Regions from separate parts of the Hydrogenophaga pseudoflava genome, predicted to be linked through region 1. Evidence: predicted binding sites of a transcription regulator. Region 1 holds the regulator's gene; the other holds the start of a gene.
The links. The regulator LexA, encoded in region 1, represses DNA repair genes until DNA is damaged. The targets are predictions, from matches to a motif close to ACTGTATNNNNATACAGT.
Positions count from the first base shown of each region.

Region 2: a site for LexA is predicted at 1,585-1,602, ahead of HPF_RS09450 (DNA topoisomerase IV subunit B). Genes of this name have one in related genera too.

Region 1 covers NZ_CP037867.1:2,819,602-2,831,403, forward strand. Annotated here, with positions in the region: gene xseA (exodeoxyribonuclease VII large subunit) at 1-708, opposite strand, end outside; gene HPF_RS13515 (MotA/TolQ/ExbB proton channel family protein) at 1,026-1,670, shown strand; gene HPF_RS13520 (ExbD/TolR family protein) at 1,691-2,128, shown strand; gene lpxK (tetraacyldisaccharide 4'-kinase) at 2,139-3,245, shown strand; gene HPF_RS13530 (Trm112 family protein) at 3,226-3,426, shown strand; gene kdsB (3-deoxy-manno-octulosonate cytidylyltransferase) at 3,423-4,205, shown strand; gene adk (adenylate kinase) at 4,332-4,988, shown strand; gene HPF_RS13545 (asparaginase) at 5,063-6,028, opposite strand; gene lexA (transcriptional repressor LexA) at 6,118-6,798, shown strand; gene HPF_RS13555 (hypothetical protein) at 6,931-7,281, shown strand; gene HPF_RS13560 (D-2-hydroxyacid dehydrogenase family protein) at 7,329-8,336, shown strand; gene HPF_RS13565 (type IV pilus assembly protein FimV) at 8,405-10,450, opposite strand; partial or broken gene HPF_RS13570 (3-hydroxyacyl-CoA dehydrogenase) at 10,526-11,802, shown strand, end outside.
Region 2 covers NZ_CP037867.1:1,944,897-1,956,698, forward strand. Annotated here, with positions in the region: gene HPF_RS09440 (class I SAM-dependent methyltransferase) at 1-98, opposite strand, end outside; gene HPF_RS24065 (hypothetical protein) at 98-226, opposite strand; gene HPF_RS09445 (MFS transporter) at 223-1,467, opposite strand; gene HPF_RS09450 (DNA topoisomerase IV subunit B) at 1,634-3,601, shown strand; gene HPF_RS09455 (lytic transglycosylase domain-containing protein) at 3,601-4,335, shown strand; gene parC (DNA topoisomerase IV subunit A) at 4,390-6,729, shown strand; gene HPF_RS09465 (hypothetical protein) at 6,726-6,917, shown strand; gene HPF_RS09470 (MBL fold metallo-hydrolase) at 6,988-8,115, shown strand; gene HPF_RS09475 (type III PLP-dependent enzyme domain-containing protein) at 8,123-9,415, shown strand; gene HPF_RS09480 (phasin family protein) at 9,600-10,142, shown strand; gene HPF_RS09485 (EamA family transporter) at 10,237-10,611, opposite strand; gene HPF_RS09490 (UbiA family prenyltransferase) at 10,675-11,802, shown strand, end outside.

The DNA.
Region 1 (11,802 bases):
GCGCACCACCGATTCGTCGTTGAACGCCCAGAGGTCTTCCAGCGATCCCCCTCCACGAACCAGCAGAAGCACATCGCCTTCGCAGGAGTTCCTGAAGCGCTCGTAGGCCTGCTCCAGCGCCCGGCAGATTTCCTGCGGCGCCTGTGCCCCTTGCACCGACGCAGGATGCACCAGCACCGGTATGTGGGGCACCCGCCGCCGCAGTGCGGTCACCACGTCGCGCAGCGCAGCGGCTCCCAGCGAGGTCACCACCGCGATGCTCCGCGGCTGCGACGGCAACTCCCGTTTGCGCCGGGGGTCAAACAGCCCCTCCGCCTCCAGCTTAGCCTTGAGCCGGATGAACTGTTCGAACAAAGCGCCCTGCCCCGCCGGTTTGAGCGCTTCAACGATCAGCTGCAGATCCCCACGCGGACCATAGACATCCAGCCGGCCCTGAGCTTGCACCAGCAGCCCATCCCGCGGAACAAACTGCAGCTGATCCGCCGCACGGCGGAACATGGCACAACGCAACTGCCCCGATTCGTCCTTCAGCGAGAAGTAGCAGTGTCCGCTGGCGGCACGGGAGAAGCCCGAGATCTCGCCACGAACTGCCACGGGGTTGAAGCGCACAGACAAGGCGTCCGCAATCGCTTGCATCAGCGGCCCAACCGCCCACACGCGCCGCGCAGAGCCGTCGTCCGGCGTGAAAAACGGCTCAGACACTGGCATCTCCGGGGCGAACCTGTCCACAAGGCGCGCCGTTGCTGGAATCCGTGCCCTCGACCCCCGTGTCATCTAGGACCTGCGGGAAGTGGCTTGATTTCAAAGCACTTTGGGCTGCCTGTTTTGTCATCGAACTGTTGAAACGCAGACGTTTGGCGGGATGCGCCGCCATCGAGGCACGGTTCTGCACAAAGTTATCCACAGAATCTGTGCATGGACCCCAGGGTCGGGTTCGGGTGGAGAGGCTGGTGCATCGGCGCAGGACTGCTGCGGGCGGTCGCAGGGGCTGAGACATAATCAAAAGATTGCACCGGAGCCCTGATTTGTTTTCCATCATACAAGCCGCTGGCTGGCCGATCTGGCCCCTCATCTTCTGTTCAGTGATCGCTCTCGCCCTCGTGATCGAGCGTTTTGTCAGCCTCAAGGCGGCCAAGGTTCTGCCGCCACAACTGCTCGAGGAAGCCATCATGGTTTCCCGCAACGGCGTCCCCAACCCGGATGTCGTCACCCAGCTGGAGCAGAACTCGGTGTTTGGCGAGGTGCTCGCCAGCGGCTTTCGGACCCTGAACAACAACCCCAGGGCCACCGAAGACGACCTGAGATCTTCACTGGAGGGCGCGGGACGCATCGCCGGTTCGCGGCTGCAACGCTACCTGGGGGCGCTGGCCACGATCGCCTCCGCAGCCCCTCTGCTGGGTCTGCTGGGCACGGTGATCGGCATGATCGAGATCTTCGGCTCCCAGGGTGGCGACGGTGGCATGGGCACCATGCCGGGCGGCGGCAATCCCACCCAGCTGGCGCACGGCATCTCGATCGCCCTGTACAACACCGCTTTTGGCCTGATGGTGGCCATTCCCGCGCTGATTTTCTGGCGCTATTTCCGCGCCCGGGTCGACGACTACCTGCTGGCCATGGAAGTCGCCACGGAGCGGTTCGTCCGCCACCTGGTGACACTGCGCAACAAGTAAGCAGCGCCCGGGAACCCCGCATGAACTTCCGTCCTGGAACCCGTGATGAGCCGGAGATCAACCTGATCCCTTTCATCGACATCCTGCTGGTCGTGCTGATCTTCCTGATGCTGACCACGACCTACAGCAAGTACACGCAGCTGCAGGTCAATCTGCCGGTGGCCGATTCCGAGGCCCAGCGCAGCGCCCCGAAGGAAGTCATCGTCTCGGTCAGCAGCGACGGCCGCTACGCGATCAACCAGTTGCTGCTGGACGGCTCGTCCGTCGAGTCGCTCACCCGTGCGCTCGAAGAAGCAACGCAGGACACACGCGACATGGTGATCATCATCAGCGCAGATGCCGCGGCCACCCACCAGTCGGTGATCAACGTGATGGACGCGGCGCGGCGCGCCGGGCTGGTGCAGATCACCTTCGCCACCCAGCAGTCCGGCTCTGCCCCGTCGCGCGGCAAGTCCTGATATCCCCGCCATGACACTCCCGGACGCCGAAGCCCGGTGGCAAGCGATCTGGGCGCAGCGGGGCTGGAAAGCCCGCCTGCTGTGGCCGATGTCCCAGATCTACCGGGCGCTGGTCGGCTTGCGGCGGCGCCGCTACGCACAGGGTCAATGGCCAGTGGAACGCCTGCCCGTGCCGGTGATCGTGATCGGCAACGTGGTGGTCGGTGGCGCGGGCAAAACGCCCACGGTGATGGCGCTGATCTCCCATCTGCGCTCGCGGGGCTGGTCGCCGGGCGTGGTGTCCCGGGGGCACGGGAGGCTGGGTGAAGGACTGCTGGAGCTCACATCCGGGACAACGGCCTCGGAGGCTGGGGACGAACCCACCCTGATTCACCGGAGCACAGGCGTGCCGGTCGTGGTGGGAAGGCGTCGTGCGCACGCTGCCCGTGCACTGCTGGCGGCGCACCCCGAGGTGGACCTGCTGCTGTGCGACGATGGGTTGCAGCATCTGGCACTGGGACGTGACATCGCCATCGCGGTGTTCGATGACCGGGGCACCGGCAACGGATGGCTGCTGCCGGCGGGCCTGCTCAGGGAGCCCTGGCCTCCTGCCGCGGAAGACCCGTTCTCGCCACAGTTTGTCTTGCTGCAGCGACGGGCTGACTCCGCACCGGTCTCGCCCCCTGCCTTGCCCGTGGGCGCGACCTTGTTTGTGGCCACCCGGCGTCTCGCTGGCGTCGCCCGCGGTCCTAGTGGCAGTGAACGGCCCTTGTCCGAACTGGCGGGCCAGGACCTGGTGGCCGTGGCCGGCATCGCCCGGCCGGATGTCTTCTTCGAAATGCTGCGCAACCAGGGGCTGACCCTGTCCCGGTGCATGGCCCTGCCAGACCACGCGCCACCGGACGCCTACCAGGCAGTCCTGGATTCACCCTCATCCACCGTGGTGTGCACGGAAAAAGATGCGGTCAAGCTGTTCGCCCAGGCACTGGCGCTGCCAGCCGACCGGCGCCCGTCCCTGTGGACGGTGCCATTGGAGCTTCAGCTCGACCCGGCCTTTCTGGCTGAACTGGATCATCGGCTGGAGGCTCTGCGTGCAAGCGCGCGACTATCATCGCCTCATGGATACCAAACTGCTTGAACTGCTGGTCTGCCCCGTCACCAAAGGCCCTCTGATCTTCGACCGCGAGGCCCAGGAACTGATCTCCCGCAGCGCCCGGCTGGCCTATCCGGTGCGCGACGGCATTCCCATTCTGCTCGAGCACGAAGCCCGGACTCTGAGCGACGAAGAAGCCGCTCGGCCACCGGCACCCACCGCATGAGCGCGGCTGTCCGGACACCGGCCTTCAGCGTGCTGATTCCGGCGCGCATGGCCTCCAGCCGCCTCCCGGACAAACCTCTGGCAGACATTGCGGGCCTGCCCATGGTTGTTCGTGTGGCCCGGCAGGCGCTGCTCAGCGGCGCCCGCCAGGTGGTGGTGGCGGCCGACGATCCCCGCATCCTGAGCGCCTGTGCGGAGCATGGCGTCACGGCGCTGCTCACCCGTTCCGACCACCCCTCCGGCAGCGACCGGCTGGCCGAAGCCTGTGAACTGCTTGGCCTGGCTGACGACGAGCTCGTGGTGAATGTGCAGGGGGACGAGCCGCTGGTGGACCCCGCGCTCATTGCCGCAGTGGCCACGCAGCTGGCGCAAAGGCCCGATTGCGTGATGAGCACCGCCGCCCACGCCATTGAGCAGGTGGAAGACTTTCTCAATCCGAACGTGGTCAAGGTGGTGCTCGACCGGCGGCAGGTGGCGCTGTATTTCAGCCGCGCGCCCATCGCCTGGTGGCGCGACGGCATGTCGAACGGCCAGCCGCTCAGCCTGCCTTCTCCGGCCCCTTGGCGGCACATCGGCGTCTACGGATACCGGGCGGGTTTCCTGCGCCGTTTTCCGTCGCTGGAGCCGGCACCGCTGGAACTGACGGAGTCGCTGGAGCAACTGCGCACCCTATGGCACGGTGAGCGCATTGCGGTGCATCTCGCGACCCATGCGGCCGCTCCCGGTGTGGACACCCCCACGGACCTGGAAAGGGTCCGGGCGCTGCTCCGGAAGTCTTGAACTGCGACACTGTCTGTAAGGCAGTGTCGGGGTAGGCCATGCTATCCTCGTTCGACCCTCGATACCGGGGCCAGCTCAGCCGCGGAGACAGGCGAGCACGAATGAAACACTGATACAAGGAAGACGATGAGACTGATCCTGTTGGGCGCTCCTGGTGCGGGCAAGGGCACACAAGCCACCTTCATCTGCCAGAAGTACGGCATCCCCCAGATCTCGACCGGCGACATGCTGCGTGCCGCCGTGAAGGCTGGCACGCCTCTGGGCATGCAGGCCAAGGCGGTCATGGACGCCGGTGGCCTGGTGAGTGACGACCTGATCATCAACCTCGTCAAGGAACGCATTGCCCAGCCCGACTGCGCCAGCGGCTTCCTGTTCGATGGCTTCCCGCGCACCATCCCGCAGGCCGACGCTATGAAAGCGGCCGGCGTGAAGCTGGACTACGTGCTGGAAATCGACGTGCCGTTCGACGCCATCATCGAACGCATGAGCGGCCGCCGCTCACACCCCGCCTCAGGGCGCACCTACCACGTGAAATTCAACCCGCCCAAGGTGGAAGGCAAGGACGACGTCACCGGTGAACCGCTGATCCAGCGCGACGATGACAAGGAAGAAACGGTCAAGAAGCGCCTGGAGGTGTACAGCGCCCAGACCCGACCGCTGGTCGACTACTACAGCCAGTGGGCCAGGACAGATCCGGCCGCCGCCCCCAAGTACCGCGCCATCAGCGGCACCGGTTCGGTGGATGAGATCACAGCCCGCGCGTTCGAGGCCCTGGCCGCCTGACCCAGCGCCCACTCCTCCTGCAAACCCGGCAACTTGCCGGGTTTCTTTTTTTGTCGTTGCAACGGGCTGGCGCGTCAGGGTTCCAGCAGCGAGAGTGCCAGAGCCAGCCGCGCCTTCACAGGGGGCAGTCCGGCAGAGTCGGGCATGGGATTGGCCGTGTCAGGAATCACACGCCCTCGGGCGCAGCGCGTGGCCCTGACCACCCGCACACCACGGGCCATGGCCTCCGACAAGGCCGAGGCCAGCGACTGGTGAACCGTGCCGTTGCCGGTGGCAGCCACCACAATGCCCTGCGGACGCAGTGCCGGGTCGGCCTGCAGCAGCGCGCGAACGATGGAGCCGTCGGCATCGGCATGACTGGTCACCAGTTGGACGCGTGGCAGCGCATCGGCCCGCAGCACCCGCGCCAGCAGTGCCTCAGAACGCTCGGCGGTCGGGCGGCTTGCGGGAGGATGGAACCACCGGACCTCGCCTTCTTCCACACACGCCATAGGGCCGGCGTCGCCCGAATCGAACGCATCCACCCGGTAGCTGTGAACCTTGGTCAAGTGCTCGGGCGCGTGCACCAGCCCCGCACAGACCACCACACACCCTCCGACCTCGGGATGACCCGCCACGGTCACGGCATCCAGCAGGTTCTGAGGGCCATCGGGCACAAGGGCGGTGGCTGGGCGCATCGCGCAGGTGAACACCACCGGCTTGCGGGGCTGCAGCACCGTCTGGATGAAAAAGGCAGTTTCTTCCAGCGTGTCGGTGCCGTGTGTGACCACAACGCCGGCAACCTCGTCGCGTGCAAGGTGGTGAGAGAGCCGAAGCAACAGCCGCTTCCACAGACCGAAGTGCATGTCCTTGCTGTCCACCTGGTCCACCTGCTCCACCTCCAGTGGACTGCCTTGCAGCGCTGGAACGCCCCCCAGAAGATCTTCCACACGAACCTGCCCTGCCACATATCCCACGTTATCTCCTGCCCGGGCGGCCCGCCCGGCGATCGTTCCGCCAGTCCCCAGGATCACGCAAAAGCCTCTGTTGTTGTCGCTCACTTGCCAAGTCTCCGAAACTGTTTAAAAATACAGATACTGGATGTACAAACAGCCTGTCCAGCCGCATCCCACCTAACCACGAGGTTGACATGATCGAGTCGTTCCCGCCCAAGCTCACGGCCCGCCAGCAGCAAATCCTGGAGTTGATCCAGAACGCCATTGCCCGCACCGGCGCTCCACCCACCCGCGCAGAAATCGCCACCGAGCTCGGATTCAAGTCGGCCAATGCGGCCGAGGAGCACCTTCAGGCGCTCGCACGCAAAGGCATGATCGAACTGGTCAGCGGCACCTCCCGCGGGATCCGTCTTCGCAGCCGGGAACTGCAGGCCATCAACGATCAGCGGACTCATCAGCTTACACTGCCGATGCCCGGCCTTTCTCAGCTCATGCTGCCCCTGATCGGGCGGGTGGCTGCCGGCTCACCGATCCTCGCTCAGGAACACGTCGACCAGACTTATCACGTCGAGCGCAGCCTGTTCCAGCGCACACCTGACTACCTGCTGCGCGTGCGCGGCATGTCCATGCGCGACGTCGGCATCCTCGACGGCGACCTGCTGGCCGTGCAGTCCGGCAAGGACGCGAAAAATGGGCAGATCGTGGTGGCCAGGCTCGGAGACGATGTGACTGTCAAGCGTTTCATGCGCCGCGACCACCAAATCGAGCTGCACGCGGAAAACCCGGACTACAAAACGATCGTGGTGCAACCGGGTGAACCCTTCGAGATCGAAGGCCTCGCCGTGGGCCTGATTCGCAACAGCTTCCAGATCTGACCCGCAGGGTCGGTGCCGCCCTCGCAGGTGGCGGGCGTTTTGCCAGAACAGCACACTGTCCTTGGCAAACCCTGCGAGAGCGGCTCTTCCGAACCAATCCTGCCTGTGTCCAACCCCTTTCCGGAGTTTCACATGGGAATCCGCATCACCTCCAAGACCTGGCGCGCTCCGTTGCAGTTGATCGACAACTGGCTGCCGTCACCTCCTTGTCCCAACAAGACCCGCAAACCGCTGCCAACGTTGATGCAGCGGTTTGTCAGGGCCGGATGGTTGGCCAACAAGCAACCGAAACAGTCGCTGTCGGCCTCTCACGGCGCTTCCATGGCCGAGGTGTCGCGGCCCTCACAGACAGCAACCATCCGCTTGAAGCACACCAGCCAACCGGATCGAAGCGCTTGCCTGGTGATTTCAGGGCGCATGGCCGATGTCTGCGCCGAACTGGATCGTCTGGCCGCTCTCGAGCACCGCACCGAACCCGCCTGACAGCTCAAAGTCTGTACAGAATGCTCATGGCGGCACAATAGTGCTCCATGAACATCGTGATACTGGACGACTATCAGGACGCCGTCCGAAAGCTGGATTGCGCAGCGCGCCTCGACCCCTATCCCGCCAAAGTGTTCACCAACACGGTCAAGGGGGTCGGGCAACTGTCCATACGGTTGCGGGATGCCGACATCGTGGTCCTGATCCGGGAAAGAACCCCGGTATCCCGTCAACTGGTTGACAAGCTGCCTCGCCTGAAGCTCATTGCGCAGACGGGGCGTATCGGCAGCCATATTGACGTCACTGCCTGCACCGAACGCGGCATCGCCGTGGCCGAAGGCACAAGTTCCCCGATCTCCACCGCCGAGCTGACATGGGCTCTGGTCATGGCGTCGATGCGGCGCATTCCCCAGTATGTCGCAAGCCTCAAGCACGGCGCCTGGCAACAGTCGGGGCTGAAGTCATCGTCCATGCCCGCCAACTTCGGCCTCGGCATGGTTCTTCACGGCAAGACACTCGGCTTGTGGAGCTATGGCCGCATCGGCAAGCTGGTCGCTGCTTACGGCAAGGCCTTCGGCATGCAGGTGCTGGTCTGGGGTGGCGATGAGTCCTGCCGGCAGGCCGTTTCCGACGGCTTTGAGGTCGCAGCCAGCCGGGAAGATCTCTTTGAGCGTTCGGATGTGCTCAGCCTTCATCTTCGACTCAGCGACCGCAGCGCGGGCTGTGTCACGCTGGAGGATCTTTCTCGCATGAAGCCGACCGCCCTGCTGGTCAATACATCCAGAGCGGAACTGATCGAGGCCGAGGCCTTGCTGACCGCGTTGAACCGGGGGCGCCCAGGCATGGCCGCCATCGATGTTTTCGAATCAGAGCCGATTCTTCAGGGGCATGCGCTGCTCAGGCTCGAGAACTGCATCTGCACGCCTCACATCGGCTACGTCGAGCTCAGCAACTACGAGACCTTGTTCTCGGCTGCGTTCGACAATGTGGTCAATTTCATCAAGGGAACGCCCACGAACATCGTCAACCCTGGCGCCCTGCAGGTGCGACGCTGACCATCAGGCTCAGCAGCGCCAACAAAAAAGCCAGCACGTGTCTGGCTTTTTTTGTTGAGCAAACATGCTCACTGTGTGGACTGTGCGCCCTTGCCCGGTGGGATTTCTCCGTCATCGGGTGGCGTGAAATCCAGAACTTCAAAATCAATGAGGTTGCCCATGTCCGCGGCCTCCACTGCAGAGATGCCCGTCGATGACGCGAGCCTGGCCGTGGGCTCCACCGGCACCACAACGTCGGGCAGCGATGCTTCGAACGCCGACGCGTCGTGCAGCGCATCCAGGTCGATATCCAGGCCAAGACGGGGGGAGGCGTGCGGGATTTCATCCATCGGTTCGGTCAACCGTTCCGAAGCTGCCGCAGAGGACGAAACAGCAGCCATCTTCGGCCCCGCAGCCTTGAGAGGACGAATCGCCGTGTGCTGGAAGTCAGAAGAAGGGGTGCTCGAATCGCGCTGGATCACATCCTTCGCGATGGCGTGGAGGAGCAGGAGCTCACGGTACGCTTCGAGATCAAACACCTCCGACTCGGGATCGGCCGCATCCCTGAAGATGGACTTTTCGATGACATCCAGCACCTTGGGCTGAGGCCACAGTGCCTGAATCCGCCCGAACGCAGTCTCGTAGGCTTCCAGGCCCCGGTTGGAGTCGCTGTACTGATCGAACGGCGGGGCACTTGCATTGAACTGGCGGTTGAACTCTTCGCGCAGCTTTTCGTACTCGTCGCGCCGCCCCAGCCGGTGGTAGAGCTTGAAGAGGTCAAGATACGCGAGCGCACTGGGCTCCTGGCTTTCGTGCAAATGCATCTTGAGGACACCGATCGCCTGGTCAAACTCGCCCAGCGAAACGAAAAAATCCGACTGCTGCTGGACGTCGAACAGTTCTTCCGTAGCGACGGACCGGGACACGCCGATGTGGCTGGTGCGGAAATCGCGGCGCTCGGAAGTGGACAAGGGCATCGCTCCGCTGTCACCAGAACCTCTGCGCACAGGACCCAGTTCGTCCAACCCGGAATCGGCATCCAGATCAAGGTCAAGATCCAATCCTTTGGCCGCCACCTTCCTTGCAGGCTTGTCGGCAGGCACCTTGGCCGCTTTCGCTGCACCAGACGTCCACCAGTCCTTCTGAGGGGTACCCGCAACGCCAATGGCGGTCTTGCGTCGCCACAGCCAGGCCAGTGCTGCCAAAGCAAGAAGCAGCAGCGCCCCCAAGGTGTACGCAGCCCACGACATGAAGCGCGACTGTTCGAGCCTGGCCTCCATGTCCTGCATGGCGGCCTTGTTGCGCGCCTCCCGCTCACGCAAGCCTTTGGATTCGGCCTCCAGGACTGCCAGCTTCTGGGTGTCGCGAAGAATGTCCTCGGGGGATGCGTTCAATGCCTTCCAGAGCTGGGCAGCAGCGGCCCGCTCCTGGGGGTTCGAGGAGGGCTCGCTGAGCAGGGACAGTGACAGTTTGAGAACCGGATCGCGCTCGATCGCGAGACTCACGTCCACAGGGTCCAGCTGGAGCCGCGGGGTTACATCCCTTGCCGGTTCCACCGGCTTGCGCACCACGCTGGCTGGCCTGGGCCTGGAAGCAGAAGCAGGCGCCGTGCTGCGCGTCGGAGCCGCCACAGGAGTACCGCTGCCAGCTGCCGGACCAGCAGACACTCTGGAGCTGCCTGTCGAACCCTCCGCAGGGATGGGCGACGGCTTGGGCACTACTTGTGAACCGGACAACGCAGGCGCTGTTTGCGACGCCGTTGCAGGCTCGGACAGAAAGTCAGCCAGCAGCACATACCGACGGGAGAACGGCGAAGCGCAGCCCGCCCTCAACACCACCGAGACAACGGGTTCGTTCACCGGCACCGTGGTCTGGATCCGCACCGATGCCTCGGCATCGGGTGCGTTGTGCTGCGTCGAGGTGCGCACAGACGAAGGACCCAGCTGGTTGTCACCGAAGAACACATCGGCCTGCAGGCACAGCGCGGACAGATCTTCCCCTGGAGCCGCGACGGCCTGCACCCGTATATCAAGAGGCCTGCCAATGAGAACAGCGCCGCTGTGTCGCCCCAAAGTGGCCGCCGAACCGCCCAACGCCGTTGATAGCAAAATAGAGCCAACCAAGATCTGGCGCACGTCACAGCCCTTCCGTTCTTCGTGGCAACATTTTGTCATAGGTCGTTGCCCACCCTTCTTAAATAACACTTTCATATGACCCCAACTTTTCAAACCGTCGGCATCGTGGGTGCAGGCGCCATGGGCCGCGGCATCGCACAGATGGCAGCCCAGGCCGGAAGCGCAGTCATCTTGTTCGATCTGCAGCCCAATGCGGCCGAAACCGCCCGGCAGGCGCTGGCCGACACCTGGCAGAAGCTGGTGGACAAGAACAAGCTCGATGCCGCGCAACGCACCGCCATGCTGGATCGGCTCCGCTGCGCCGATGCCCTTGCTTCGCTGGCCCCCTGCGACCTGGTCATCGAAGCCGTCGTCGAGCGGCTAGATGTCAAACAGAAGCTGTTTTCCGAACTTGAGTCCATCGTTTCCAAACAATCGGTGCTGGCAACCAACACCTCTTCGTTGTCAGTGACCGCCATCGGTGCGGCGCTCCAGCGCCCTCGCCAGCTTGCCGGGTTCCACTTCTTCAACCCCGTGCCGCTGATGCGCGTGGTCGAAGTGATCGCCGGTCTCAAGACCGATCCGGTGGTGTGCGAGCGGCTGACGGCCTTTGCCCGCGAATTCGGGCATACCCCCGTATCGGCGCAGGACACCCCCGGCTTTATCGTCAACCACGCCGGTCGCGGTTACGGCACCGAAGCACTGCGGGTGGCGAGCGAGCGGGTGGCCGATTTCGCGACCATCGACCGCATCCTCAAAGACCAGATGGGCTTCCGGCTCGGTCCTTTCGAGCTGATGGATCTGACCGCCCTGGACGTCTCGCACCCGGTCATGGAGTCGATCTACCGCCAGTACTACGACGAACCACGCTACCGCCCCAGCGTGATCACAGCGCAGCGACTGGCCGGTGGTGTGGTCGGCAAGAAGGTCGGCGACGGCTTCTATACATATAGGGAGGGCATTGCCCAGGTTCCTGCCGAGCCTCCGGTGCCCGAGGTCGGTGCCCTGCCGCCGGTCTGGGTCTCGCCCAAAGCCGCGCGTCGGGCCGAGATCTACCAGTTGCTCAAGAACCTGGGCGCAAGCATCGAAACCGCCCAGGCCCCATCAGCCAGCGCGCTGATCCTGGTGGCACCGCTCGGACTGGACGTGACCACCCTCGCCGCGGTCGAGCGGCTCGACCCCACCCGCACCGTTGGCATCGACATGATGCTGGAGGACGCCGCCACCAAGCGCCGTGTGCTGGCCACCAACCCGGCCCCCGCCCCGACATGCGCGACGCCGCGCACGCCCTGTTCGCCAAGGACGGCAAGGCGGTGAGCGTGGTCAAGGACAGCGGCGGCTTCGTGACGCAGCGCGTCGTCGCCACCATCGTC
Region 2 (11,802 bases), 870 kb from region 1:
CGTCCCTGTCCGCAGGCCACGTCCAGTACGGTGCCGCCGACCGGCACCAGGTGCGACCAGCGTTGCACCCAGGGGGAAGGCGACTCCGTGCCGTGCATCAGAAACAGCTCCAGAGCTGGTCGGCCAGATTCACCAGGAAGTCCGGGCGCTGGTAGAGCATCAGCGTGCCCAGCAGGGCCAGGGCCACGGCGGCCCAGACCAGCGCCCTGACGGCCAGCGGCCTCACGCGGCGGCCCCCACACGCTGCGGGCCGCGTTCGATGGCCGACTCGCGGACCGGCAAGTTCACCAGGGCCGCGAACACGCCCAGGGCGATCGAGATGTACCAGACAACGTCGTAGCTGCCGGTCCGGTCGTAGAGCACGCCGCCCAGCCAGACGCCCATGAAACTGCCGATCTGGTGGCTGAAGAACACGAAGCCGCCCAGCATGGACATGTGGGCCACGCCGAAAATCTGGGCCAGCATCGCGTTGGTCGGTGGCACCGTCGAGAGCCAGAGCACGCCCATCACGGCGGAGAAGACATAGACGCTTGTGGGCGTGAGCGGTGCCCAGAGGAAGACCACGATGGCGACCGAGCGCGCCAGGTAGATGAAGGCCAGGATGTGGCGCTTGGCCAGGCGCTGTCCCAGCGCGCCGGCGGCGTAGGTGCCGATCACGTTGAACAGGCCGATGATGGCCAGCGCGTAGCTGGCCACCTGCGGCGAGAGGCCGTGGTCCTTGAGGTAGCTGGGCATGTGCACGCCGATGAACACCACCTGGAAGCCGCACACGAAGTAGCCCGCCATCAGCAGCTGGAAGCTGCGGTAGCCGAAGGCCTCGCGCAGGGCCTGCCCGATGGTCTGTTCGCGCTTTGGTGCCGCCCCGCCCCTGAAACCCGGCTCGCGCAGGAACAGTGCCAGCGGCATGATCAGCAGCACCGCTGCCCCGAGGATGAGCAGCGCCTGCTGCCAGCCAAAGCCCGAGATCAGCCAGCCTTCCACAGGCACCATCAGGAACTGGCCGAAGGAGCCGGCCGCCGCCGCCACGCCCATGGCCCAGGAGCGGCGCTCCGCAGGGATCTGGCGACCGATCACGCCATAGACCACGGCATAGGTGGTGCCGGCCTGAGCCGCGCCGATCAGCAGGCCGGCGGTCAGCATGAACACGAACGGCGTGGGCGAGAGCGCCATGCCTGCGAGGCCTGCCGCGTACAGCACCGCTCCGCCGACCAGCACCCGGAAGGCGCCGAAGCGGTCGGCCGCCATGCCGGCGAAGATGCCGAACAGGCCCCAGGCCAGGTTCTGGATGGCCAGCGCGAAGGAAAAATTTTCCCGGGTCCAGCCCATGTCCTGGGTGATCGGCTGCAGCCAGAGACCGAAACCATGGCGCACCCCCATGGAAAGGGTGACGATGGCGGCGCCGCAGAGCAGCACCTGTGCGGCCGACAGGCGCGCTGGTGATACGGAGATGGGAGAAGCTGAAGACATCCCGGCACTGTAGCGAATCCGGCTTTCCCGAAGGCGTCGCAGGGTGGACGCGCGGTGGTGAAATTTCTCGCGCAGATTGATGAGCGCCTGGCATTGCTGGACAGGCGGCGGTCGGTATCTGTGTTTGCATACAGGCTTTTGAAGGGCCTCACCTTACAATTTCCCGATGGCAACCCAATCGAACGAGTATTCCGAAGGCTCCATCCGCGTCCTCAAGGGACTGGAGCCGGTCAAGCAGCGGCCGGGCATGTACACCCGCACCGACAACCCGCTGCACATCATTCAAGAGGTGCTGGACAACGCGGCCGACGAGGCGCTCGCTGGGTTCGGCAAGAAGATCAAGGTCACGCTGCACACCGACGGGTCGGTGAGCGTGGAAGACGACGGCCGCGGCATTCCCTTCGGCCTGCACCCCGAAGAAAAGGCACCCGTGGTCGAGCTGGTGTTCACCCGCCTGCACGCCGGCGGCAAGTTCGACAAGGGCAAGGGTGGTGCTTACAGCTTCTCCGGCGGTCTGCACGGGGTGGGCGTGAGCGTGACCAACGCGCTCTCGACCCGTCTGGAAGTCACCTGCTTCCGCGACGGACAGGTGGCGAAACTGGCCTTCGGTGCCGGCGACGTGATCGAGCCGCTGGTGGTGACGCCCAAGGGCGAGGGCGACCGCAAGCAGGGCACCACGGTGCGCGCCTGGCCCGACGCCAGGTACTTCGACTCGCCCGCGCTGCCGCTGGGCGAACTGACCCACCTGCTGCGCAGCAAAGCGGTGCTGATGCCCGGCGTGCAGGTCACGCTGGTGAACGAAAAAACCAGGGACACCCAGACCTGGCAGTACAAGGGCGGTTTGCGCGACTACCTGCAGCAGACCCTGACCACCGACCCGGTGATCCCGCTGTTCGAGGGCGAGGGCTACGCCGACGCCAGGGACGACAGCTTCGCCGATGGCGAAGGTGCGGCCTGGGCCGTGGCCTTCACCGAAGACGGCGCGCCAGTGCGTGAGAGCTACGTCAACCTGATTCCCACCAGCGCCGGCGGCACGCACGACAGCGGCCTGCGAGACGGTCTGTTTCAGGCGGTCAAGAGCTTCATCGAGCTGCATGCGCTGCTGCCCAAGGGCGTCAAGCTGCTGCCCGAAGATGTGTTCGCGCGCGCCAGTTATGTGCTGAGTGCCAAGGTGCTGGACCCGCAGTTCCAGGGCCAGGTGAAGGAGCGTCTGAACTCGCGCGACGCCGTTCGCCTGGTCGGCGGTTTCGTGCGCCCGGCGCTGGAGCTCTGGCTCAACCAGCATGTGGACTATGGCAAGAAGCTGGCCGAGCTGGCGATCAAGGCCGCGCAGAGCCGCCAGAAGGCTGGCCAGAAGGTCGAGAAGCGCAAGGGCTCGGGCGTGGCTGTGCTGCCCGGCAAGCTGACCGATTGCGAGAGCCGCGACACCGCGCACAACGAACTCTTCCTGGTGGAGGGCGACTCGGCCGGCGGCAGCGCCAAGATGGGTCGCGACAAGGAGTGCCAGGCCGTGCTCCCGCTGCGCGGCAAGGTGCTCAACACCTGGGAGGTTGAGCGCGACCGCCTGTTCGCCAACACCGAGATCCACGACATCTCGGTTGCCATCGGTGTCGATCCGCACGGGCCGAACGACACGCCCGACCTGAGTGGCCTGCGCTACGGCAAGGTCTGCATCCTGTCGGACGCCGATGTGGACGGTTCGCACATCCAGGTGCTGCTGCTCACCCTGTTCTTCCGCCACTTCCCCAAGCTGATCGAGGCTGGTCATGTGTACGTGGCGCGCCCGCCGCTGTTCCGTGTGGACGTGCCGGCGCGTGGCAAGAAGCCCGCGGCCAAGCAGTACGCGCTGGACGAGGGCGAGCTGCACGCCATCCTGGACAAGGCCGAGAAAGACGGCGTGAACCGCGAGAAGTGCCAGATCAGCCGCTTCAAGGGCCTGGGCGAGATGAACGCCGAGCAGCTCTGGGACACCACGCTCAACCCCGACACCCGCCGCCTGCTGCAGGTGACGCTGGGTTCGATGGACTTTGCCGCCACCGAGGCCCTGATCACGCGGCTGATGGGCAAGGGCGAAGCGGCCGCGCGCCGTGAACTCATGGAACTCCACGGCGACTCCGTGGAGGTGGATGTGTGATGCCCCGTCTGGCCCCGATATTCGGCGGTGTCCTGCTGGCGGTGGCGCTGGCGGGGACTGCGCATGCCGAAGTCTGGGCGTACCGCGACAAGAACGGCGTCACCCACTATGCCGACCGCCCGCTCCACGCCCGCTATGAGCTGCTCTACCCCGGTTCCGGCAACGCCAGGACGGGCGGTGGCAGCCGCCCCACCAGGTCCTCGGCGTCGGCCGTGACGCGCATGGAGCTGTCGACGCGATTCAAGGCGGTGCGGCATCTGATCCGCGAGGCGGCGAGCCAGCACGGGCTGGAGTTCGAACTGCTGCAGGCGGTGATCGCCACCGAGTCGGGCTTCGATCCCGGTGCTGTCAGCCCCAAGGGCGCAGTGGGCCTCATGCAGGTGATTCCCGACACCGCGGAGCGTTTCGGTGTCCGCGCCACCGGGCGGCAGAGTGTGAGCGAGCGCCTGACCGACCCGCGCACCAACATCCAGACCGGCGCGCGCTACCTGGCCTGGCTGATCAACTACTTCAACGGCGATGTGCGGCTGGCGGTGGCGGCGTACAACGCGGGCGAGGGTGCCGTGCTCAAGGCCGGTCGCCGCATTCCCAACTACCCTGAGACCATCAACTACGTGCGCAAGGTCACCGACCTGCACCACAGCCTCAAACCTCCGCGCACCGTCAGCGAGGCGCGGGCCGAGGCGATTCCCGCGGCCACACCCATGCCGCTGCGCCCGCCCGGCCGCGGCTGACCACGCCGGTGCAGGTGTGCCGTGATGGCACCCGTTCTTCCAGTTTGTGACCCCATGACCCAAGACCTGATCACTCCCGAACCTGTGGCCGAACCCGGCGACGACAACCTGGCCGCCTACGCGCAACGTGCCTACCTCGAGTACGCCCTCTCGGTCGTCAAGGGCCGTGCCCTGCCCGACGTGTCCGACGGCCAGAAGCCGGTGCAGCGGCGCATCCTCTACGCCATGGACCGCATGGGGCTGGGCTTTTCCGGCAACACGGCGGCCAAGCCGGTCAAGAGCGCCCGCGTGGTGGGCGACGTGCTGGGCAAATACCACCCGCACGGTGACAGCGCGGCGTATGACGCGCTGGTGCGCATGGCGCAGGACTTTTCCCAGCGCTACCCGCTGATCGACGGCCAGGGCAATTTCGGCAGCCGCGACGGCGATGGCGCCGCCGCCATGCGCTACACCGAAGCGCGTCTGGCCAAGATTTCCGGCCTGCTGCTCGACGAAATCGACCAGGGCACGGTGGACTTCATCCCCACCTACGACGGCTCGTTCGAGGAGCCCAAGCAGCTGCCCGCACGCCTGCCGTTCAACCTGCTCAACGGCGCCAGCGGCATTGCTGTGGGCCTGGCGACCGAAATCCCCAGCCACAACCTGCGCGAAGTGGCCGACGCCTGTGTGGCCCTGGTCAAGAACCCCAAGCTGAGCGACGAGGAGCTGCTGACCATCCTGCCCGGCCCGGACTACCCGGGTGGCGGCCAGATCATCAGCCCGGCGGGCGACATTGCCGATGCCTATCGCACCGGCCGCGGCAGCCTGAAGGTGCGCGCGCGCTGGAAGATCGAAGACCTGGCGCGCGGCCAGTGGCAGCTGGTGGTGAACGAACTGCCGCCCGGCGTGAGCAGCCAGAAGGTGCTGGAAGAGATCGAGGAAATCACCAACCCCAAGGTCAAGGCCGGCAAGAAGGCGCTGACGCAGGAACAGACCCAGCTCAAGGCCAGCATGCTGATGGTGCTGGACGCGGTGCGCGACGAGTCGAGCAAGGACGCGCCGGTGCGCCTGGTGTTCGAGCCCAAGAGCAGCCGCATCGAACAGCAGGAACTCATCACCGCGCTGCTGGCCCACACCAGCCTGGAGACCTCGGCGCCGATCAACCTGACCATGATCGGGCTCGACGGCCGGCCGACGCAGAAAAGCCTGCGCCTGATGCTGGAAGAGTGGATCGCCTTCCGCCAGACCACGATCACGCGCCGCAGCCAGCACCGCCTGAACAAGGTGCTGGACCGCATCCACATCCTCGAAGGCCGGCAGCTGGTGCTGCTGAACATCGACGAGGTGATCCGCATCATCCGCCACAGCGATGAGCCCAAGGCCGCGCTGATCGAGGCCTTCAGGCTCAGCGAGCGCCAGGCCGAGGACATCCTCGAAATCCGCCTGCGCCAGCTGGCCAAACTCGAAGCGATCAAGATCGAGCAGGAACTCAAGGAGCTGCGCGAAGAGCAGGGCAAGCTCGAAGACATCCTGGCCAACCCGGCGAGCCTCAAGCGCCTGATGGTCAAGGAGATCGAAGCCGACGCCAAGACCTTCGCCGACCCGCGCCGCACGCTGATCCAGGCCGAGAAGAAGGCCGTGGCCGAGATCAAGGTGGTGGACGAGCCGGTCACGGTGGTCATCTCCAGCAAGGGATGGGTGCGTGCGCGCACCGGTCACGGCCACGAGGCCGCCAGCTTCGCCTTCAAGGCCGGCGACGGCCTGTACGGCACGTTTGAATGCCGCACGGTGGACACGCTCATCGTCTTCGGCAGCAACGGCCGCGTCTACAGCGTGCCCGTGGCCAGCCTGCCCGGCGCGCGCGGCGACGGGCAGCCCATCACCACACTGATCGAGCTGGAAAGTGGCACGCAGCCGCTGCACTACTTCGCTGGCCCGGCCAATGCCACGCTGCTGCTCAGTGGCACGGGCGGTTACGGTTTCCTGGCGACGGTCGAGAATCTGGTCTCGCGCCAGAAGGCCGGCAAGGCCTTCATCAGCGTGGGCGAGGGCGAAGCCATCTGCGCACCCTCGCACGTGGCCAACACGTCCGGTGGCCAGCCGCTGGCCGGTGCCACGCACGTGGCCTGCGCGTCGACCGGCGGGCGCATCCTCACCTTCGAGATCGGCGAACTCAAGTCGATGGAGAAGGGCGGTCGCGGCCTGATGCTGATCGACCTGGAAGACAAGGACACGCTGGCGGGCGCCTGCGCCTACACGCGCAGCGTGAAGATCGAAGGCATTGGTCGCGGTGGCAAGGAGCGCGACGAGACGCTGGAGATCCGCAGCCTCAACAACGCCCGGGCCGCGCGCGGTCGCAAGGGCAAGGCGGCCGACCTGGGCTTCAAGCCCAACCGCATCACCCGGGTGGAATGATGAGCACCGACGGTATCGGCCTGTTTCTGATGCTGGCGAGCTTCGCGCTCACCTTCTTTTTTGCACGAATGCTGGGCAAGCGCCTGAAAGCCAGGCGCGAGGCCGAGCGTGCGAAGCAGGCCGAGCGCGACCTGGCCCGGCAGAGCCGCCAGGTGCGGCGTGCGGCGCAGCGCAAGAAAAAATCCTGACGGGCAATCACCCTGGACTTCGCGGGGCGGCGCGCCGTCGCCAGAATGGCGTTTCTTGGAAAGGATGGCCATGAAGTCGATGGGCAAACGGGCCGAAGGCCTGCGGTTGGAGCGCATGCAGGCCTCGTCCCAGTGGCGCGGTCAGGGTTTCCACAACGTCTACCCGGTGGCGCCGGGGCTGCGCGACCCGAACGCTCCGTTTCCCAGTCTGAAGGACTTTCTCTGGGGTGGCGAACGTCGCGTGCCGACCGCGCCGCTGCCCGCGACCGATCCGCGCGAGGGCTGGCGCCAGGGGCCGCAGAGCGGCCTGCGCGCCACCTGGCTGGGCCACTCGACGGTGCTGATCGAGATTGGCGGAAAGCGCCTGCTGACCGACCCGGTCTGGGGGCCGCGCGCGTCGCCGTCCACCCTGGTCGGCCCCAGGCGCTTCCAGCCGGTGCCGCTCAAGGTCAAGGAACTGCCGGAGGTGGACGCGGCCCTGGTTTCTCACGACCACTACGACCATCTGGACTACCCCACGGTGCGTGAGCTCAACAAGCGCGGCGTGCCCTTCGTCACCTCGCTGGGCGTGGGCGCGCACCTTCAGGCCTGGGGCGTACCGGCCGAACGCATCACCGAACTGGACTGGTGGGAAACGCACCGACTGCCGGGCAGCGAAGTCACCGTCACCGCGACGCCCTCGCAGCACTTTTCGGGCCGCGGCCTGAAAGACCGCAACGCCACGCTCTGGTCGTCGCTGGTGATCCGGTCGGAGAAGCACGGTGTGTTTTTCAGCGGCGACACCGGTCTGACCGATGCGTACACCGAGGTCCGCGAACGCCTCGGGCCGTTCGATCTGGTGATGCTGGAGATCGGCGCCTTCCATCCGGCCTGGGGCGACATCCACCTGGGGCCCGAGAACGCCATGAAGGCGCACCAACTGCTGGGTGGTGGCGTGCTGCTGCCAGTGCACTGGGGCACCTTCAGCCTGGCCATGCACGCCTGGGACCAGCCGGCCGAGGTGCTGCACGCGCTGGCCGACAAGAACAGTGTCCCGCTGTTGATGCCCCAGCTGGGGCAGGCGGTGGAACCCGCCCATGTGGCGCGCACCGATCCGTGGTGGCGGCGCGTCGAGACCAAGGCCGGCCCGACGCCCGTGGTCGAACCCGACCTGCCACCCAAGAACCTGCCCAAAGCCCTGCAGTGGCCACTGGACTGAAACACCCATGACAACGTCTGACGCCGTTTTCGGCCACCAACTCAAAGGTTTCCCCACGGGCGGCGCACCGCTTACGCGGGCGCAGATCCCGTCACAAGGCTGGAACCTGTTGCGAGGCGATCTGGCGCTGCCGCTGGCCGTGCTCAAACAGTCGGCCCTGCAGCACAACCTGCACTGGATGCGCGACTTCTGCGCGCCGCGCGGCCTGCACCTCGCGCCACACGGCAAGACCAGCATGTCGCCCGAGCTGTGGCAGATGCAGCTGGGCGCGGGGGCCTGGGGCATCAGCTTCGCCACCGTATTCCAGGCGGCCGTCGGCGCGCGCCACGGCGTGCCGGTGCTGCTGATTGCCAACCAGGTGATTCAGCGCGCCGAGCTGGACGCGCTCGCGCTGCTGCACGCCGAGCGCCCGGGTCTGCGTTCGATGTTCCTGGTCGACTCGGTCGGGCAGGTGGACGCCATTGAGGCCTGGGCCCAAGACCGTTCGTTCCAGGGCCGCTTCGAGGTGCTGCTGGAGCTGGGCATTGCCGGTCAACGCACCGGCACCCGCACGGCCGGGGAGGCGCGGCAGGCCGCCATGCGCATCGCCGCCAGCCCGGTGCTGTCGCTGGTGGGCATCGAGTGTTACGAAGGCACGACCGCCTACTGCGACCACGCCAAAGACCGCGCCACGGTGCAGGGCCTGATGGACCGGGTGGACGCCATCGCGCGCGAAGCCATCGCTCAGGGCTGGTTCGCGCACGAGGAAATCATCCTCACGGCCGGCGGCTCGGCCATCTTCGACCTGGTCGCCGAGCGGCTGCTGCCCGATCTGGGCCGTCCGGTGCGCGGCGTGTTGCGCTCGGGGTGTTACCTGACGCACGACCACCAGCGCTACACGCGCTACCTGTGCTGCGTGGGCGAGCGCCTGAACCTGCGCGAGACCTTGAAGCCCGCGCTGGAAGTGCTGGCCTGTGTGCAGAGCCAGCCCGAGCCGGGCCTGGCGCTGCTGTCGATGGGCAAGCGCGACGTGGCCTACGACCTCGACCTGCCAGTGCCGGTTTGGCGCTCGCATCCTCAGGCCCTGGGGCAGGGCGGTGCGCTGCAAGCGGTGCCAGCCCACTGGCGCATCGACGCGCTCAACGACCAGCACGCCTACCTGCGCTTTGACGCCTCCGCTCCCCCGGACGAGTGGCCCAGCCTGGGCGAGACAGTCGGCAGCGGCATCTCCCACCCCTGCACCACCTTTGACAAGTGGCGCTGGCTGCCGGTGGTGGACGAGGCCTACGGTGTCGTGGACGCCGTCACCACCTGGTTCTGACGGCCCGCAGCCATCGGCTGGCCGCCGGTTTTGGCATGTCTCCCTATTTTTGCTGCAATGCAGCAAAAATGCTTGCCAGTCCAAGGTTTTCACATAGAATTGCGTCATGCTGCACTGCAACATTTGTCAACCCGATGAATGTTTTCCCGGCGGCTGTTTCAACCCTTCATCTTAAGGAACCGACATGAACAACGCTGCAGAACAGATCATCTCCGCCAACAAAGCCAACCTGGAAGCCCTTGAAGGCGCCACCACCAAGGCCTTCGCCGGCGTGGAAAAGCTGGTTGAACTCAACCTGGCCGCTTCCAAGGCCGCGCTGGGCGAGTCCTTCGGCTACGCCCAGGCCGTTCTGGCCGTCAAGAGCCCCCAGGAATTCGTGACCGTGCAGACCGGCTTCTTCCAGCCTTTGGCCGAGAAGTCCGCCGCCTACTTCCAGCACGTGCAGAGCATCGCCACCGAAGGCAGTGCCGAGTTCGTCAAGCAGTTCGAAGCCAACCTGGCCGAAGCCCAAAAGGCCGTTGGCGCCTCGGTGGACCAGCTGGTGAAGAACGCACCGGCCGGTTCCGAAGCCGCTGTGGCCGCTTTCCAGAGCGCCCTGAGCAACGGCCAAAAGGCGGTTGAACAGACCCAGGCCGCGATCAAGAAGGCCACGACCCAGGCCCAGGCCAACTTCGCCGCCGCTTCCAAGCAGGCCACCGATCTGGCCAAGAAGGCCGCCAAGGTCTGACCGGACCCTGATCGGAACGGCCTTGGGCCGCGGTCATGAAGCAGAAAGAGGCTCCCTGGTGAGCCTCTTTTTCATGGCGTCTGCAGGTGGGGGCTCAGGTTCTTGCCAGCACCACGATGCCGGCAGCGATCAGCAAGGTGCCCGCCATGCGCATGGGGGTGACGGCTTCGCCCAGGAAGGCCCAGGCCAACACCATCGTCACCACAAACCCCAAGCCTACAAACGGGTATGCCAGGCTCACATCGACCCTGGACAGGACCAGGAGCCAGACCAGGGCCGCACCCGCATAAAGGCCCAGCCCTACAACCACCCAGGGATGGAACAGCACCGTCACCAGGGCCGGCAGACGGATGCCTCCGGCCAGCGCACGGGCCACTTCGGGCGCACTCATGCCGCTCTTGAGCACAATTTGCGCCAGGGAGGTCATGGCCACGTTGGCCACAATGAGCAGCAGCGTTGAACGGTTCACGGAGGAGTCATCCTGCTGTGGAATAACCAAAAAGAATCAAGAATCGCCGAATATACTCCCGCCATGACGCTCAATCCGGCAGGTACGTCGGTCGCTCATCCCCTGTGTGTCGACCTGGATGGAACGCTGATTCGTACGGATCTGACGTTCGAATCGCTGCTGGCCGCACTGAAGCGGCAGCCCTTGCTGATCTTCTGCCTCCCCCTCTGGTTGCTGCGGGGTCGGAGCTACCTGAAACACCGCCTCGTGCAGGCGGGGCAGCTTGATGTGACGGTGCTGCCCTACCACGCCGATGTGCTCGATCTGATCGACAAGGCCAGACGGCAAGGAAGGCCTGTGGTGCTGGTGACGGGTAGTCACGAGTCACTGGCCAGTCAGGTGGCTGAGCATCTTTCCTTGTTTGATTCGGTGCTGGCGACCTCCGAGACTGTCAATCTGATCGGTGCGAACAAGGCGGCGGTGCTGGAGGATCGGTTCGGTCCGGGCCGGTTTGAATACGTCGCCAACGGGAGGGTGGACCTGGCCGTCTGGCAAAAATCAGGTGCGGCGGTCACTGTCAATGCCCCCCGTTCGATCGTGCGTCAAGTGGCCGGCATGGGCATCCCGCACCGGGACATTCCGAACACCTCAGGCCGATGGAGGACCTGGCTGCGGGCCATCCGCCTGCAGCAATGGCTCAAGAACCTGTTGCTGCTGGTGCCCATCATCACTGCCCACGAGGTGCTGAACACGCAGGCGCTGGGGGCCGCGACGCTCGCGTTCCTCTGCTTTGGTGCCTGTGCATCGGCAACCTACCTCATCAACGACCTGCTGGACCTGGAGGCCGACCGGTACCACCAAAAGAAGAAGAACCGGCCCTTTGCCGCGGGAACCCTGGATGTGCGTGCCGGTCTGGTCGCCGTCGTCGTCCTGATGGCATCCGGCCTGGGGCTGGCGTGGCTGCTCCCCGTGGGTTTCCAGCTGGCCCTGGGCACCTACCTGGTGACCACCCTGCTGTATTCCCTGTGGCTCAAGCGGGTGGCCAGCCTGGATGTGATCGTGCTCGCAGGCCTGTACACCCTGCGGATCATCGCGGGCGCCCTGGCGACCGGCATCAGCCTGTCTTTCTGGTTGCTCGCATTCTCGATGTTCATCTTTCTCTCCCTGGCGCTGGTCAAGCGGGTGGCGGAGCTGGTGGAAGTGCGAAAGAAG